Rhodopirellula bahusiensis: one gene and its partner. Each later gene encodes a partner of the first gene's protein in a complex. Links are inferred from orthologs where the notes say so. Each region holds a gene or a part of one and is shown on either strand. Other genes may lie near its edges.

Region 1 (7,053 bases):
CGATTGGCAAATCAGTGCTGGGCATCACCACGCAGTGTGCGCAATGTCACACGCACAAATACGATCCGATCAGTCACCACGAATACTACGAAATGTTCGCGGCGCTGAATGATTTTCACGAAGCTTGCATCACGGTTTACACTCCCGAACAAGCCGAGCAACGGGATGAGGTGATGGCGTCCATCGCATCCGCGAAAGAGACGTTTCGAAGCGAACACGTGGATTGGCGGGAGCAGCTTTCGCAGTGGGCTCGCACACGTGTGGGCAATGAAATTGACTGGAGAGCGTTGCATCCAACGACCGTTCCTTTCGAAGGCCAAAAGTTCAATGTCTTGGACGACGGTTCCATCGTCAGCGAGAGTTATGCACCAACCAAAGCCAGTAACGACTTCACGCTGACCACGCACGTGGGCACGATCACCGCGGTTCGGCTCGACGCATTGACGCATCCCCAGTTGCCTCGCGGTGGCCCCGGACGCAGCATCGATGGCACGGGAGCCTTGTCCGAGTTCAAAGTCAAAATCAAACCGCTTTCGAAAGATGAAAACGGCGAACCCAAGCCGGACGTGTGGGTGAGATTCAACCGAGTCTTCAGCGATGCCAATCCGCAACGCCGCAAGCTGAAGCCGCAGTACCGCAATCGCGATGCAAACAAGGACGAGCGAGTAGTCGGGCCGCCCGAGTATGCGATCGATGGTGACGAAGCGACGGCTTGGACGACGGACATCGGGCCCGGACGCAGCAACCAATCTCGACACATTGTGTTTGTGCCTGAGGCCCCTGTCGTGATCGACGACGATTCCGAAGTGACCTTCACGTTGGTGCAGAAGCACGGAGGTTGGAACAGTGACGACAACCAGAATTTCTTGATTGGACGCTACCGAGTCAGCATCACTGACGCGGCTGAGTTGCCGGCCGCCGCGATTCCAACCGAAGCAGAATCTATCTTGGCGATGAACCCAGATGACTGGACGAATTCGCAAGCCGAATCGGCATTCACCGCTTGGCATCGTTCCATCGCTTGGGGTGATTCAGCGAGCAAGGACGATGAACAGTCGGCGGTTGAGAAGAGTTTGCTATCGCTCGATTCAAAAATTGAAACGTTGTGGCAACAGTTCCCGGAAACAACAACGCAGCTTGTCGCACAGGCCACCCAGCGGCCTCGCGAAACGTTTGTGTTTGCTCGCGGCGATTTTTTGAACCCGACGGATTCGGTCCAACCCAACGCTCCCGATTTTTTGCATGAGATGCCTAGCTATGACGCACCGGACCGCTTGCGATTCGCGAAATGGTTGGTGTCGAAAGATTCACCAACCACTGCCCGGGTGATCGTCAACCGAATTTGGCAGGCCTACTTCGGACGCGGTTTGGTTTCAACACCGGAAGACTTCGGCTTCCAATCGTCCGCGCCTAGCCATCCGGAGTTGCTCGATTACTTGGCAACCGAGCTGATGCAGAACGGCTGGCAGCTCAAACACATTCATCGCTTGATCGTCGAGTCGGCGACCTACCGACAGTCTTCGATTGCTCCCGCGGAAGCATGGCGAGACGATCCGAACAACGAACTGCTCGCACGAGGCCCACGGCACCGCGTGGAAGCTGAAATGGTTCGTGATCTGGCTTTGTCCGTCAGTGGTTTGTTGGATACGTCCGTGGGTGGACCAAGTATCTACCCACCAGCTCCGGAATTCCTGTTTCAACCACCGACCAGCTACGGCCCCAAGATTTGGAACACTTCCACGGGAGCCGACCAATACCGACGCAGCCTGTATGTGCATCAGTACCGCAGCATTCCGTACCCGCCGTTGCAGGTGTTTGATGCACCCAAAGGTGATGCCGCTTGCGTGCGGCGAGAGCAGAGCAACACGCCCCTGCAATCGTTGGTGCTGATGAATGAACCACAATTCGTCGATGCCGCGAGAGCCTTTGCGGCACGGATTCTTCGCGAGGCGCCAGGCGATGACACGCAACGAATTCGGTTTGCTTTCCGGATGTGCACCAGTCGCGTCCCGGATGCGGAAGAGGTTGCGGTTCTGAAAAGGATGCTTCAGCAGCAACGCGAGCACATCGCCGAAGGCAAGTTGAATTTGCAAGAGTTGCTCGGCGTTTCGGAACAATCGTGTCGACAATTGACCGGCTTCGAAGCGGAAGATTTGGCGGCGTGGATGACTGTCAGTCGCACCATTTTGAACTTGGACGAAACGATCACCAAATCATGAAGTCATTCAACATGCCACTGATGCACTCGACTCGTCCTGGAACCGCCGACCCATCGCATTTCGCGAAAGGTTTGGATTTGATGCGTCGTCGATGGTTCTTGCAGCAATGCGGGCTCGGTCTGGGACACATCGCACTAACGTCATTGATGGCCGAAGCCGGTGACTTGGACGCTGGCGGTTCACAGCGTTCCGATGTGGATCCCATGGCTCCGAAGGCTCCGCACTTCCCCGCGAAAATCAAGAATGTGATTTTGTTGTTTATGGGTGGCGGACCCAGCCAATTTGAGATGTTCGACTACAAACCGGAGTTGGAACGACTCGACGGAACGTTGCCACCGCCGGAGTTGTTGGACGGCTATCGTGCCGCGTTCATCAATCCGAACTCCAAGCTACTCGGACCAAAGTTCAAGTTTGACAAGAGAGGCTCGGCGGGAACGCACGTCAGTGAATTGCTGCCACACACCGCCGGCGTGCTCGATGACATTTGTTTGATTCGATCGATGAAGACGGACGCGTTCAATCACGCGCCTGCTCAATTGATGATGAGCACGGGATCGCAACAGTTCGGCCGGCCCAGCATGGGTTCTTGGACCACTTATGGGCTCGGCAGCGAGTCTCGCGATTTACCCGCTTACGTTGTTTTCAACAGTGGGAAGAAGGGACCGAGTGCCGGGGCCGGGAACTGGAATTCGGGTTTCTTGCCTTCGCTGCATTCGGGCGTTGAATTCCGAAGCAGTGGCGATCCGGTTCTGTATCTGTCCAACCCGCCCGGCATGAGTGATTGGTCGCAGCGCCAGTCGTTGCAAACCATCAACGAATTGAATCGGCGACGATTGGATGTGGTGGGCGATCCCGAGATTGCAACTCGTATCAACGGGTATGAGATGGCGTATCGAATGCAGTCGAGTGCTCCCGAGGCGATGGCACTTTCCGATGAGCCCGAACACATTCTGAATCTGTATGGCGCCGAACCCGGCAAGATGTCGTTTGCGAACAATTGCTTGTTGGCTCGCCGATTGGTCCAGCGTGGCGTTCGGTTCGTGCAACTGTTCCACGAATCATGGGACCAACACGGTGGCTTGACGGGAGGGCTGAAGCAGAATTGCGGCGACACCGATCAGGCATGTGCCGCTTTGGTGAAAGACCTGAAGCAACAGGGCATGCTGGATGAGACGTTGGTGGTTTGGGGCGGCGAGTTTGGCCGGACGCCAATGGTCCAAGGTGGCAACGATGGTCGGGATCACCATCCCAATTCGTTCAGCATGTGGATGGCCGGTGGCGGATTGAAATCGGGGTTGGCATACGGGCAGACCGACGAACTGGGGTTCGATGTCGCCGAGAACCCGGTGCACGTGCACGACCTTCACGCAACGATTCTGCATCTGTTGGGATTTGACCACAAACAGCTGACCTATCGCTTTCAAGGCCGTGACTATCGATTGACCGACGTACACGGTGAGTTGGTTCGCGACATCTTGGCGTGAAGCGGAACGTCTCGCGATTCGAGCCGCGTTGTTGTCGGCGATTGGTCGTCTCTGCTTTTTGAGCTAAATGGCAAACTCTCAGAGCCACCATCGCGCATCAAAAAACCTCGCGACCCAGATGGAACGCGAGGATGATTGAATGCTTCGAGCTGGTTTCGGTAACCGAATTCAGCTGGCCGAAGTCAGCGCGTCTTGCAGAGCGGCTTTGGGGCGAACGCCGACGAAGGTGTCTGCGATTTCGCCGTTCTTGAACAGCAACAAAGTTGGGATGCTGTTGATGCCGAACTTCTGTGCTGCACCTGGATTGTCGTCGATGTTGACTTTGCCAATCTTGACGCCAGGATTTTCCGAAGCCAGTTCGTCGATCATGGGTGCAATTTGACGGCAAGGACCACACCACGGAGCCCAGAAATCGACCAGCACGGGGCTGTCGCTTTGGAGGACTTCGGAATCGAAATTGTCGTCGTTAAATTCTTTGACTGCTTCTGAGGCCATGGCCAAGGTCCTTGAACGTAGCGGTGTTGTTGGAGGGGTGATTTTAGAACCCATTGGCAAACTGTCAATTTGCCTAGTGGGTGAATTGGAGTCTCTGGGGCGACACGCCGTTGACAGCGATTTCACTCGCAATTTACTGCAAGTCAGTCGTTTTGGCGGATGAGTCCGCCCCACACTTGAAATGACCGTTTGGTACAAGAACTCGCCAAAGGGAGCATGGCGGAACGCCCAAAACAGGTTTTCGCGAACTAAACGGGATGCAAAGCCTGCGCCAACTGTCCCAGAATGATCGCGGTGGCTCCCCAAACATGCACCGAACCGTGCTGAAATGCGGGCGCGGCAAACTTGAGGTGGCCAGCAACACGATCGGGACAAGTCGCCGAACGCAGCACTTTTGTTTGCTGAATCATGTCAAATTGACATCCTTTCTCAGCCTGCGACTGCCGGGAAGTCGCGGCTGGGGTTTGCCGCAGAACCGTTTGGATCGGGAAATCGATGACCTCGTCCACTTCGACAGGGTCGGGCTGCCAATTTTGATCCGGCGGATCAATCACGAACACGATGGGCGTGACCAGATTGTCACTGGCATAAACATATTGGCGAGGCAGATTGCCACAGCATCGGTGCACGCGGGCCGCACCGCCGAGCTCTTCTTCAAATTCACGCAAAGCGGCGTCCGGTGGCGTTTCACCTCGCTCAATCCGGCCACCAGGAAAGCAGATTTGACCGCCGTGATGCCGCAGCGTCGTGGGACGCCGCGTCAACGGAATTGTCCAGGATCCGTTGGAAGGATCTTGGAACAAACAAACCGCCACAGCTGCATGTCGCGAATGGCAGCGGTGAGGTCCACGGTGGCGACCATAGGCCAAGTGTGGAGCCATCTCGCACCCAAAATCTCGATTCAGCATCCAAGGCGGGAGCGTCTTGGAAGTCGATGGAGTGGAATCGCTCGGCAGCAGTTGCTGAGACAACTCATCCGCCAGTCGATCAATATCATTTGGCAGATCGCATGTTGATTGATTCGCCGGTGAGATTGGGTGCGAATTCACGACAAGTCGCTTAAATCAATGTTTCGAGCAAACGACGCAGCTTGCGAAGTTCGACGCGGTGATCGTGCTCGTCCATCGGTGTCATGTCGATGGTCAATGCTCGCGTGTATTTTTCGCGTTCCAACTGCGTGACCAGTTTGCCGTAGTCGACTTCGCCTTGGCCCACGCTGACTTGGAAGGCGTCTTTGCGTGTGTCGCGAAGATGAACGTTGTGCACGAACTTGAGGATCTGGTCAAAGCCTTTGCCGCCAGCCATCGTCTTGCCGGCGGAAGCGTTTTCGTGAGCTGCCACCAACGGAACGCTGGGGTCGAGCGTCACGCCAAGTCCATCGACATTGTTGCAAAGCACCAGCAGCGTGTCGGGGTCTTCGCTGAGGCATCCCAACATCGACCGAACGTTGACTCGAACGCCTTCGCCTTCCGCGATCTTCACCAGACGACGCAGGTGTTCGACTTCCTCGTTGAAGGGCGTGCCTTTTTCGCTGGATGGGACCGCGATGTTCACGACCTTGGTCGCTTTCGCAATCCGGCAAATGCCTTCGAAATCGGTGTAATGCTGTTCGCCGGTCGATTCCAGTTCGACGCTGTAACCACTGATTTCCAAGCGGTGAGTGTGCCGTAGCAATTGAATGCCGCGGTCTTCATCGCTCAACACATCACTGGGACGGCAGTGGGCGGATGACTCATGAATCGCGATCTCAATCGCAGTGAAATCCAAATCCTGAAGCAGTTCGATCGAGGCCTGCAATTCAAGGTCTGGCCAGCATCGGGTCGAAGCAGCAACAAACACGCGGGAATCCTTTCAACAAAAAATCAATGAATCAGTGGTCGCATTGTGGGACCACGACAAGTTTACCTATTTAGGAAAGTCTGCGTCACTGGTGTAGCCTCCGCAGAGTCTCCATGTCAATTCGTTTTGAAGCGCTTCTTCAGGCGGCTTCGTTGAACAGTTCGCCACCACCGCGATTCTGTTTTTGGCCGCCGTTGGCGCTGGGTTTGCCGTAGGTCGGCGGAGCGGCGACTCCGGCGAGTCGATCAAGCATTTCCGATTGGAACCGCGTCAAGTGATACTGGCAGACGAACAACGCGTTGGCGCGTTGGTGCGTGGTTTTGATCTGCTCGGCGGCTTCGCCACAGCGTCGTGCCAGTCGAGCGTCTTCGATACGTCGCGATGACAGGAGCTTCTCGGACAAGCTGAGTCCGCTGGTTGGTGCTTCCGAGTCGCGAAGCAGAGCGTCGCGCCGTCCCACCATGTTTTCAAGTTGCGAAATCGTTTCGGCCAATTTCGCGGTCGACTCGTCGACTTGATTGGGTTGCAGATCGATGGTGCGGACGCGAGTTTCGTCCAGGATCAGGTCCATCGCCTCAGTGATTTGAACCAGGTCGTCGACATAATCGGAGACCCGTTGAGTCCATGATTGATGAGCAGACATTGTGTTGGTCATATTTCAGAAGGAAGGCGGTCGGGAAAGGATTCGTTTGCTATGGAATGTGCGAAAACGTCTCAAACGGTCGGACTGTTCGTGTGAGGATGGGACCTCGTTCGATTAGGCACGACGTTGCATTTGGAATAGTTGGTACATGGGTTCGGCGATTGTTTCGGACGATGCTTCTGACATGGCTTCGACGAGGTGTTGATCCATTTGTTGCTGGAACACTTCCTCGGTGCGTCCGCCATGGAAGTAGGCGGGCTTGCCGACTGATTCACGCATCGTCGACAGCATGCTTCCGAACAAGGTTTGCCCGACGAAGTCACCGAAGGCTTCCTTCAGTGGCTCTTCCTCTTTGGTGTCCGAACCAATCGTT
Region 2 (7,182 bases), on another replicon or contig:
AAGTTCATGTCGCCACGAAGTTCTTTCTTCGACTTCTTTGCCAACACTTCGTGGAAGTAATCGTACGTGCCCGAACCGGTACCGGGGGAGTAAATTTGGATGGCTTCTTCTGGCCAGCTAGGATCCACGTCGCTCCAGTTCTTCACGGCTTCTTCGCCAACGAACATGGTTTTCAGTTGATCAACGGTCAGTTCTTTGACCCAATCGTTTTGCGGGTTCACAACGATGGTCAGACCATCGTAAGCAACAGGAAGTTCGACGAACTCAACGCCGCTTTCTTTGCACTCTTCAAATTCGCCGCCTTTGATCGGACGTGATGCGTCGGAGATGTCCGTGCCCTTGTCGTAGAAGCTCTTGAAACCGTTTCCGGTCCCGTTCCCGCTGACGATGATGTCAACTTCAGGGTGTTCTTTGATGAAGCCTTCCCGAATAGCGTTGCTGATTGGCTGAACGGTGCTGCTGCCATCAACCTTGATCGTGCCGACCAAGTTCGACTCGGTCACCGGGGCGGTGGAATCGCCTCCGGCGTCGGTGTTCGAAGAAGACTTGTCACAGCCCGTCGAAACGACCGCGAGAGCGATCAAGCACGAGGAAGCAAAAGAAGAAAATTTCATGTTCGGATCGCCAGAATACGGAGACAATGGGGGGTGGGGAGAACGTCTGATTCAATGAGGCACAAATCCGACAGATTCAGTTCTGCGATGCGGTTTGGTGCCCGCGCGGTGGGATTGTAGTCCTGATTCCTGGCTTGACAAACAGACGCGAAAGGGCAGTCGAGTAGCCTATTCATCCCCCTAAAACACTGGGTTTTGCGAGATTCCATCCCCCTTAACATTGCCAATGCCGCGATTCGCGCCGGCAAACCGTGTTGAAGATATTATGAAGAAATCCGCTGCCGAATCGCGCAAAGCTTCCTCAACCAGGATTTTCTACCTGGACGAGCCATCCAGAGAACGCAAATGCGCAGCGGCGATTCGCAATTGAGGCTGATTCTCGCGGTCGAATCACGATCTCGGAGCTCGAAATCAGACCCTCCTTGCTCGCTAGTGGGCCGCGAGAGGATCGCCGCTGACGGACTCTCCGTTGGCTTCCGCCTGCTCGATCACTTGCGGCAATCGCCGCCAAAGAGCGATCGCTTCGCCGACCATCCAGGCTTGCAGCACCAGCACCAACGCTCCAAATCCGATCAGCACGTAGTCCCGTTGGGGCCACCAGTTGTTCACCAAGTCAAACACCATCGCCCAGGCAGGCAACAACAACATCATTCCCATCGGGATCGCCAGAACGGCAACGGGCCGACTACGCCTGGCAAGATAGAACACTGCGACCATCAACGCCAAACCTGCCAGCAACTGATTCGTCGCACCGAACAGTGGCCACAACATCAAACCACCTTTGCCGGGACTGTCACCCGCAAAAACGGCGATGGCCATTCCGACCCCGACGGCAATCGTCGTCGCGACGTATTTGTTGGTGCCCGTTTGCCAGCCCGCCGAAGATGCGAGTTCACTGATCACGTAGCGTTGCAAACGAGTCGCGGTGTCCAATGTCGTTGCGGCGAAACAAGCCACCATCACTGCCATGATTGCGACGCCGTATTTCAACGGAACACCGATGGCTGAGACAAAATTGGCACCACCGTCGATGAACGCGGCCAGCTTTTTATCGAGCCCTTGCCCCTTCCATCCACCTCCCGCGGCAACCGTTCCCGCAGCCTCGTCAGCAGCGGTTGGCCCCGTCCGATAGTAGGAACGCCAGGCAGCTGAACCATCCAGCACCGCCTCGCCCGCGGCAGCTTCCGCCATCGCGACGGGTTCTTGCCGCGTGATTTCGATCGAACCCGACGATGTATCTCGAGTCAAACGCCCCATTCCAACGCCCGCACAACAGGCCAGGATCACCAACACAGCCAGCATGCCTTCGCCCAGCATCGAACCGTAACCAATCATCTGAGCATCGCGAGCGTTCTTCAATTGCTTGCTCGTCGTTCCGCTGCTGACCAAGCAATGAAACCCGCTGCACGCACCACACGCGATCGTGATGAAAAGGAACGGCAGCATCGGCGGCGCATCCGCAGGCACCTGCTTGGCGATTGCGGGTGCCGCCGTGGACAAGTTGGCTTGTCCGCTCAGCGAAGCAATAGCCAATCCGGCGACCAACAAAATCAAAGCCACGCCTAGTTGCAAACTGTTCAAGAAATCACGTGGCTGCAGCAACAACCAAACCGGCAACACCGACGCGAAAAACGCGTAGATCAGCAACAACAACGTCCAAACCACCACCGGAGTCATGTAAACCGAATCGGCGGGCAACACATCGGCCAAATCCAGCGGCAACACCGTCGTGCCCAGATAAACGGTCAGGTACAAGATTCCCAAACCGATCAAACAGGGCACCACCAAGTTGCCTCCGCGGCGGATCACGGCCCAACCGATGAACGCCGCCACCGGCATCGCGGTCCAAACTGACAGCACCGATTCGGGATACAGCTTGAAAATATTCGCGATCACCAACCCAAACACAGCCAGGACGATCGACAAGGCCATCGCCAAAACAATCAGGAACAACACCTTGGCACGAGGCGAGATCAAACGCCCCGCGGCTTGCCCGATTGATTCTCCGCGACTTCGGATTGAGATCACCAAAGCGGCGAGATCGTGCACGCCGCCAATCAAAATCGATCCAAACACAACCCACAACAATGCCGGCAACCACCCCCAAAAAACCGCGAGCGCCGGACCGACGATTGGGCCCGTTCCGGCGATGCTGGTGAAATGGTGGCCAAACACGATGGACCGGTCCGTCGGAACGAAATCGACGTCGTCCCGCTGTGCCACGCTGGGCATCGTTTCATCGGCGCTCAACCGAAACAACTTCGTCGCCAAATAGCGGCCATAAGTGTGGTAGGCGACAACAAACGCGATCATCGAAAGGATCGCAATGACAAGAGTGCTCATACGGAGTGATCAGCGGCGGGCGAAGGTGGGGATGAACGGTGGGATGAAGCGTGGCGGCGACTGAACGCCGGTTGACCAGCATCGGTTAACGGCCAAGTCAGGCGACCGGGCAGGGAGGTTGGAATGTGCGGCGGGACGCGAATCGCACTCACCATTCTATGGATGGTGCATGCGATCATTCCCGGCGGAATTCCTGCCTTTGGCCGGTCGTCGTTTCGAGTTTGCCCCCTATAATACGCGAAACGCGTGGGCTCCGAACGATGCCGCTGGCCCGATCGAGACCATTTCGCATTTGCGACCACTCACTCTTCAAGACTGAATCATGAGCTCTGCTCCAAGCAACGGAAACGCCCCATCCAAAATTGAAAAGACCATCATCATCGGCAGCGGGCCGGCGGGTTGGTCAGCGGCCATTTACGCGGCTCGAGCAAACCTGGATCCGATCCTTTTCGAAGGCACGGTCAAACCCGAAATGATTCCTTTGGGTCAGCTCGCTTACACCACTGAAATCGAAAACTTCGCGGGTTTCCCGGCCGGAAACGTCCGTGCGTTCGTGGAATCCGCCGTGGACAAAGATCGCCATTGGAACCTGCCGATGGCTCCGGAGGGACACGAAAAAGACGGCCAGCCTCACTACGCCGTGCAGGGCGTGGAGCTGATGGAACTGATGAAGCAGCAAGCCCTCAACTTTGGCACCCGAGTGATCGGCGACGACATCGAACGTGTCGATTTCTCCGGACCGCCACACACTTTGTATCCCGCCTCCGGCGATCCGATCCAGGCTCACACCGTGATAATCGCCACCGGCGCACGAGCCAATTACTTGGGTCTGCCCAGCGAAGAGCTTTACAAGAACAAGGGCGTCAGCGCTTGTGCCGTTTGCGATGGTGCATTGCCCGTTTACCGCAGCAAACCCTTGGCGGTTGTCGGCGGTGGTGACTCGGCCGTCGAAGAAGCCACTTACCTCGCCAATCTGAAAGGTGCCGACACGATCTACTTGCTCGTGCGTCGCGACCAAATGCGTGCCAGCAAAGTCATGCAAGATCGTGCGATCAATCATCCCAACATCGAGATCCTCTGGAACACCGTGGTGGAAGAAGTGCTCGGCGATGAAAAACTGGTCAACGGCCTGCGTCTCAAAGACACCGTGGATGGATCGACGCGGGAACTGAAGGTCGGCGGCATGTTTGTCGCCATCGGCCACACACCAAACACTTCGTTCTTGGACGGTGCCGTCGACATGAACAGCGAAGGCTACATCCAGTGGACCAAGTCGTTCCGCACGAACACATCGGCAAACGGCGTTTTCGCTGCCGGTGATGTTGCCGACGATTACTACCGTCAAGCAATCACGTCAGCCGGAACAGGCTGCATGGCAGCTCTCGACGCCGAACGTTTCTTGGTTGAGCACGAAGAAACAACCGGAACCAGCGAAGCTCGTCCGTCGCTGACGTAGGCAATGGAAGGCTGAACTTCGAACCAGAGAAGTTCAGCCCGCCTTGAATGGCCAAATTCAAGTGGAATCGTGTGGGTTGATGTTGGTCTTTGGCCAACGAAACCCTTTCGCAAGATCGCGACGCCTGAACTCACGTGTTGGACTCGCATTGTCGCGGCCCTAGTTGGATGAATCACCGGAGTTGCCTTGCAACTCCAGCACCGCCCACGCGAATGCTTCTCCAATCTGGGCCATCGTTTTCCCGCATCCCAGATAGTGGTAACCAGCGTTCGACGCGCCGCGTTTCCATAAAGCGAGTTCTTCTTCCGAGATCAATTCGCGTTCGAATTCCTGCATGAACTCAGCTTGCTGCTCTTTGCTCATCGAGCCATCGTGGTTCTCATGCCCACGCTGCTTCGTCCGCAGTTGATACGACTTCTGCCGGACTTCCCCAAATTTGCTTGCAATCGCGCCGAGCGGTTCGTCCCAGTAAGGCCCCGTTGGAACCGCGACGACGTTGCCACGAAAAGCGTCCATCTTTGCGGGCGCCGCCATCGCATCCCGGAATTGCCGGTGATCAGGGCTCGGGTGCTCGCCATCAACTCCCATCACACCGATCACAAACGGCAAGTCCGTCGCACTCGAGTCCACGTCGCCCAAATCGGAACGCACATCGCGGATGAAGTCGGCCATCCACTCGGAGTATTTTTCAAAACGGTTCTGCTCCGAATCAGCAGGCAACCGTGGGTAAACATCGCGGTTGACGACATCGTTCCAACCTTGGAACCAAACGAAGCCTGCTAGCTCAAAGCCCTGGTCGTCTTGATAACCTGGCACGACTCGATCGAGATCACCGAGCACCGACTTCACATGCTGGACCATCAAGCGATAGTACTTCCCGGAGTCTTCCTCGTGGTTACGGTCTCGCTCGATGTCGTTCTTGGTCCTCGGATAAACGCCAGCACTCGGCGGACGAAAGTCGTAGAACAGTGACTTCCCACCCCACGCGGTTTTGATCAGCAGAACCGGCGCGTCGGTGTGTTCTTCAATCGTCAAACCGAATGTAAACTCTGGGCCGATCTTGCCGCCGTCTTCACTCGGCTTGGGTCGCGAACCGTACCCGGTGGTCAGCTTGCCGACTCCCTCGCCGTTGTTGTCGCCTCGTCCGGTCAAATACGAGATGGAAACTCGGTCGCAAACGCGGAAGGTTCCGTCTTCGTTGCGCATTTTCGCGAGCAAAGACTTGGACTGCGGGTCCTCGCTCATGTAGTCGATCGTCTCGACCTTGGCGTGCCCTTCCATGTTGGATTGCCCTGCGAGGATATAAACCTGCAGTGGCTTGGAAGAGCTTGGCTCAGCAGGAGTCTCCCCGCGAGCCGGGATCACGACGAGCAGACAGCCAACCAGACAGACACAACGCAACATCGATGCAGCCTCAACATGAAACGGAAGTTTGATGAGGCGATCGCGTTGATGGCGTTCGCCCGGTCAAGCCAGGATGTCGTGCACGACCTCACCGTGCACGTCGGTCAGACGAAATTGCCGTCCCTGATATCGGAACGTCAGCCGCTCGTGATCCACTCCCAGCAGGTGCATGATAGTCGCGTGCAGATCATGAATGTGCACGGGATCTTCGGTCAGGTTGTACCCAAAGTCATCGGTTGCACCGTGCACGATGCCAGGCTTCACCCCTCCGCCGGCCATCCACAAACTGAAACACCTTGGGTGGTGATCGCGACCGAAGCTGCTTTCCGTCAGCTTGCCCTGGCAATAATTGGTGCGACCAAATTCACCGCCCCAAATGACGAGAGTGTCTTCCAACATCCCCAAACGTTTGAGATCTTGAACCAGCGCCGCGGATGCTTGATCGGTTGCCTTGCACTGCTTGGGCAATCCGTTGGGCAGCCCACCGTGGTGATCCCAACCTTTGTGATAGAGCTGGATGAAACGCACGCCACGCTGTGCCAATCGCCGAGCCATCAAGCAGTTCGCGGCGAATGAACCAGGGTTCTTGGAATCCTTGCCATACAGCTCGAAAACCTCTTCCGGTTCATCCGCGAAATCGGTGGCCTCCGGGATGGATGACTGCATCGCGAACGCCATTTCGTACTGAGCGATTCGAGCTTCGACCAGAGGATCGGCTTGGGTCGCCAACTGCATTTGGTGCAGTTTCGAAAGGGCATCCATGGCGGAGCGACGACTTTGCGTGTCGATGCCTTGCGGGTTGCTTAAGTACAGCACCGGATCGGCGCCGCTTCGGAACTGAACGCCTTGATGCTCGCTGGGCAGAAACCCATTGCCCCAAAATCGTGAAACCAATGGCTGGCCGCTGTTTTGGTTCTTGGTTGTCATCACGACGAACGCGGGCAAGTTTTCGTTCTCGCTGCCCAATCCATAATCCACCCAGGCGCCCATGCTGGGCCGCCCGGGGAACATGCTGCCGGTCTGCATGAACGTGACCGCGGGACCGTGGTTGATCGCTTCGGTGTACATCGACCGAACAACACAAATGTCATCCGCGATCTTGGATGTGTACGGCAATTGGTCGCTCATCCAAGTCCCCGATTCGCCGTGCTGTTTGAAATCAAACGGAGAACCCACCAATGGCAAACTGGACTGGTTGCCGCTCATTCCGGTCAGACGTTGGCCGCCGCGAATTTCATCGGGCAGTTCCGTGCCATGCTTTTCATTGAGCAACGGTTTGTAGTCGAACAAATCCAGTTGCGATGGAGCGCCCGACTGGAACAAAAAGATCACCCGCTTCGCTTTGGCGGCGTGATGCAACGTTCC

Evidence for each region. Proteins that work in one complex are often made in the same cells at the same time.
Region 2: the proteins of trxA (region 1) and CEE69_RS07335 are in contact, whole or in part, in a crystal structure (PDB 1F6M), measured with the Escherichia coli proteins. The link is inferred for Rhodopirellula bahusiensis from one-to-one orthologs.

The regions. Positions count from the first base shown.
Region 1 is NZ_NIZW01000019.1:35,347-42,399, forward strand. What follows is about bases 2,536-5,261. They hold trxA (thioredoxin), read right to left. Parts: upstream 4,199-5,261; coding sequence 3,872-4,198; downstream 2,536-3,871. Other genes in these bases: CEE69_RS21980 (DUF1501 domain-containing protein), read left to right, coding at 2,536-3,703; CEE69_RS21990 (NUDIX hydrolase), read right to left, coding at 4,447-5,247; CEE69_RS21995 (sugar phosphate isomerase/epimerase family protein), read right to left, coding at 5,258-5,261. Also shown: CEE69_RS21975 (PSD1 and planctomycete cytochrome C domain-containing protein), read left to right, coding at 1-2,219; more of CEE69_RS21980, read left to right, coding at 2,216-2,535; more of CEE69_RS21995, read right to left, coding at 5,262-6,037; CEE69_RS22000 (hypothetical protein), read right to left, coding at 6,177-6,680; CEE69_RS22005 (rod-binding protein), read right to left, coding at 6,795-7,053. UniProt on the Escherichia coli protein: Participates in various redox reactions through the reversible oxidation of its active center dithiol to a disulfide and catalyzes dithiol-disulfide exchange reactions.
Region 2 is NZ_NIZW01000004.1:157,053-164,234, forward strand. What follows is about bases 2,492-5,346. They hold CEE69_RS07335 (NAD(P)/FAD-dependent oxidoreductase), read left to right. Parts: upstream 2,492-3,279; coding sequence 3,280-4,413; downstream 4,414-5,346. Other genes in these bases: CEE69_RS07330 (carbon starvation CstA family protein), read right to left, coding at 2,492-2,957; CEE69_RS07340 (sialate O-acetylesterase), read right to left, coding at 4,573-5,346. Outside these bases: CEE69_RS07325 (PstS family phosphate ABC transporter substrate-binding protein), read right to left, coding at 1-614; more of CEE69_RS07330, read right to left, coding at 1,044-2,491; more of CEE69_RS07340, read right to left, coding at 5,347-5,817; CEE69_RS07345 (DUF1501 domain-containing protein), read right to left, coding at 5,881-7,182.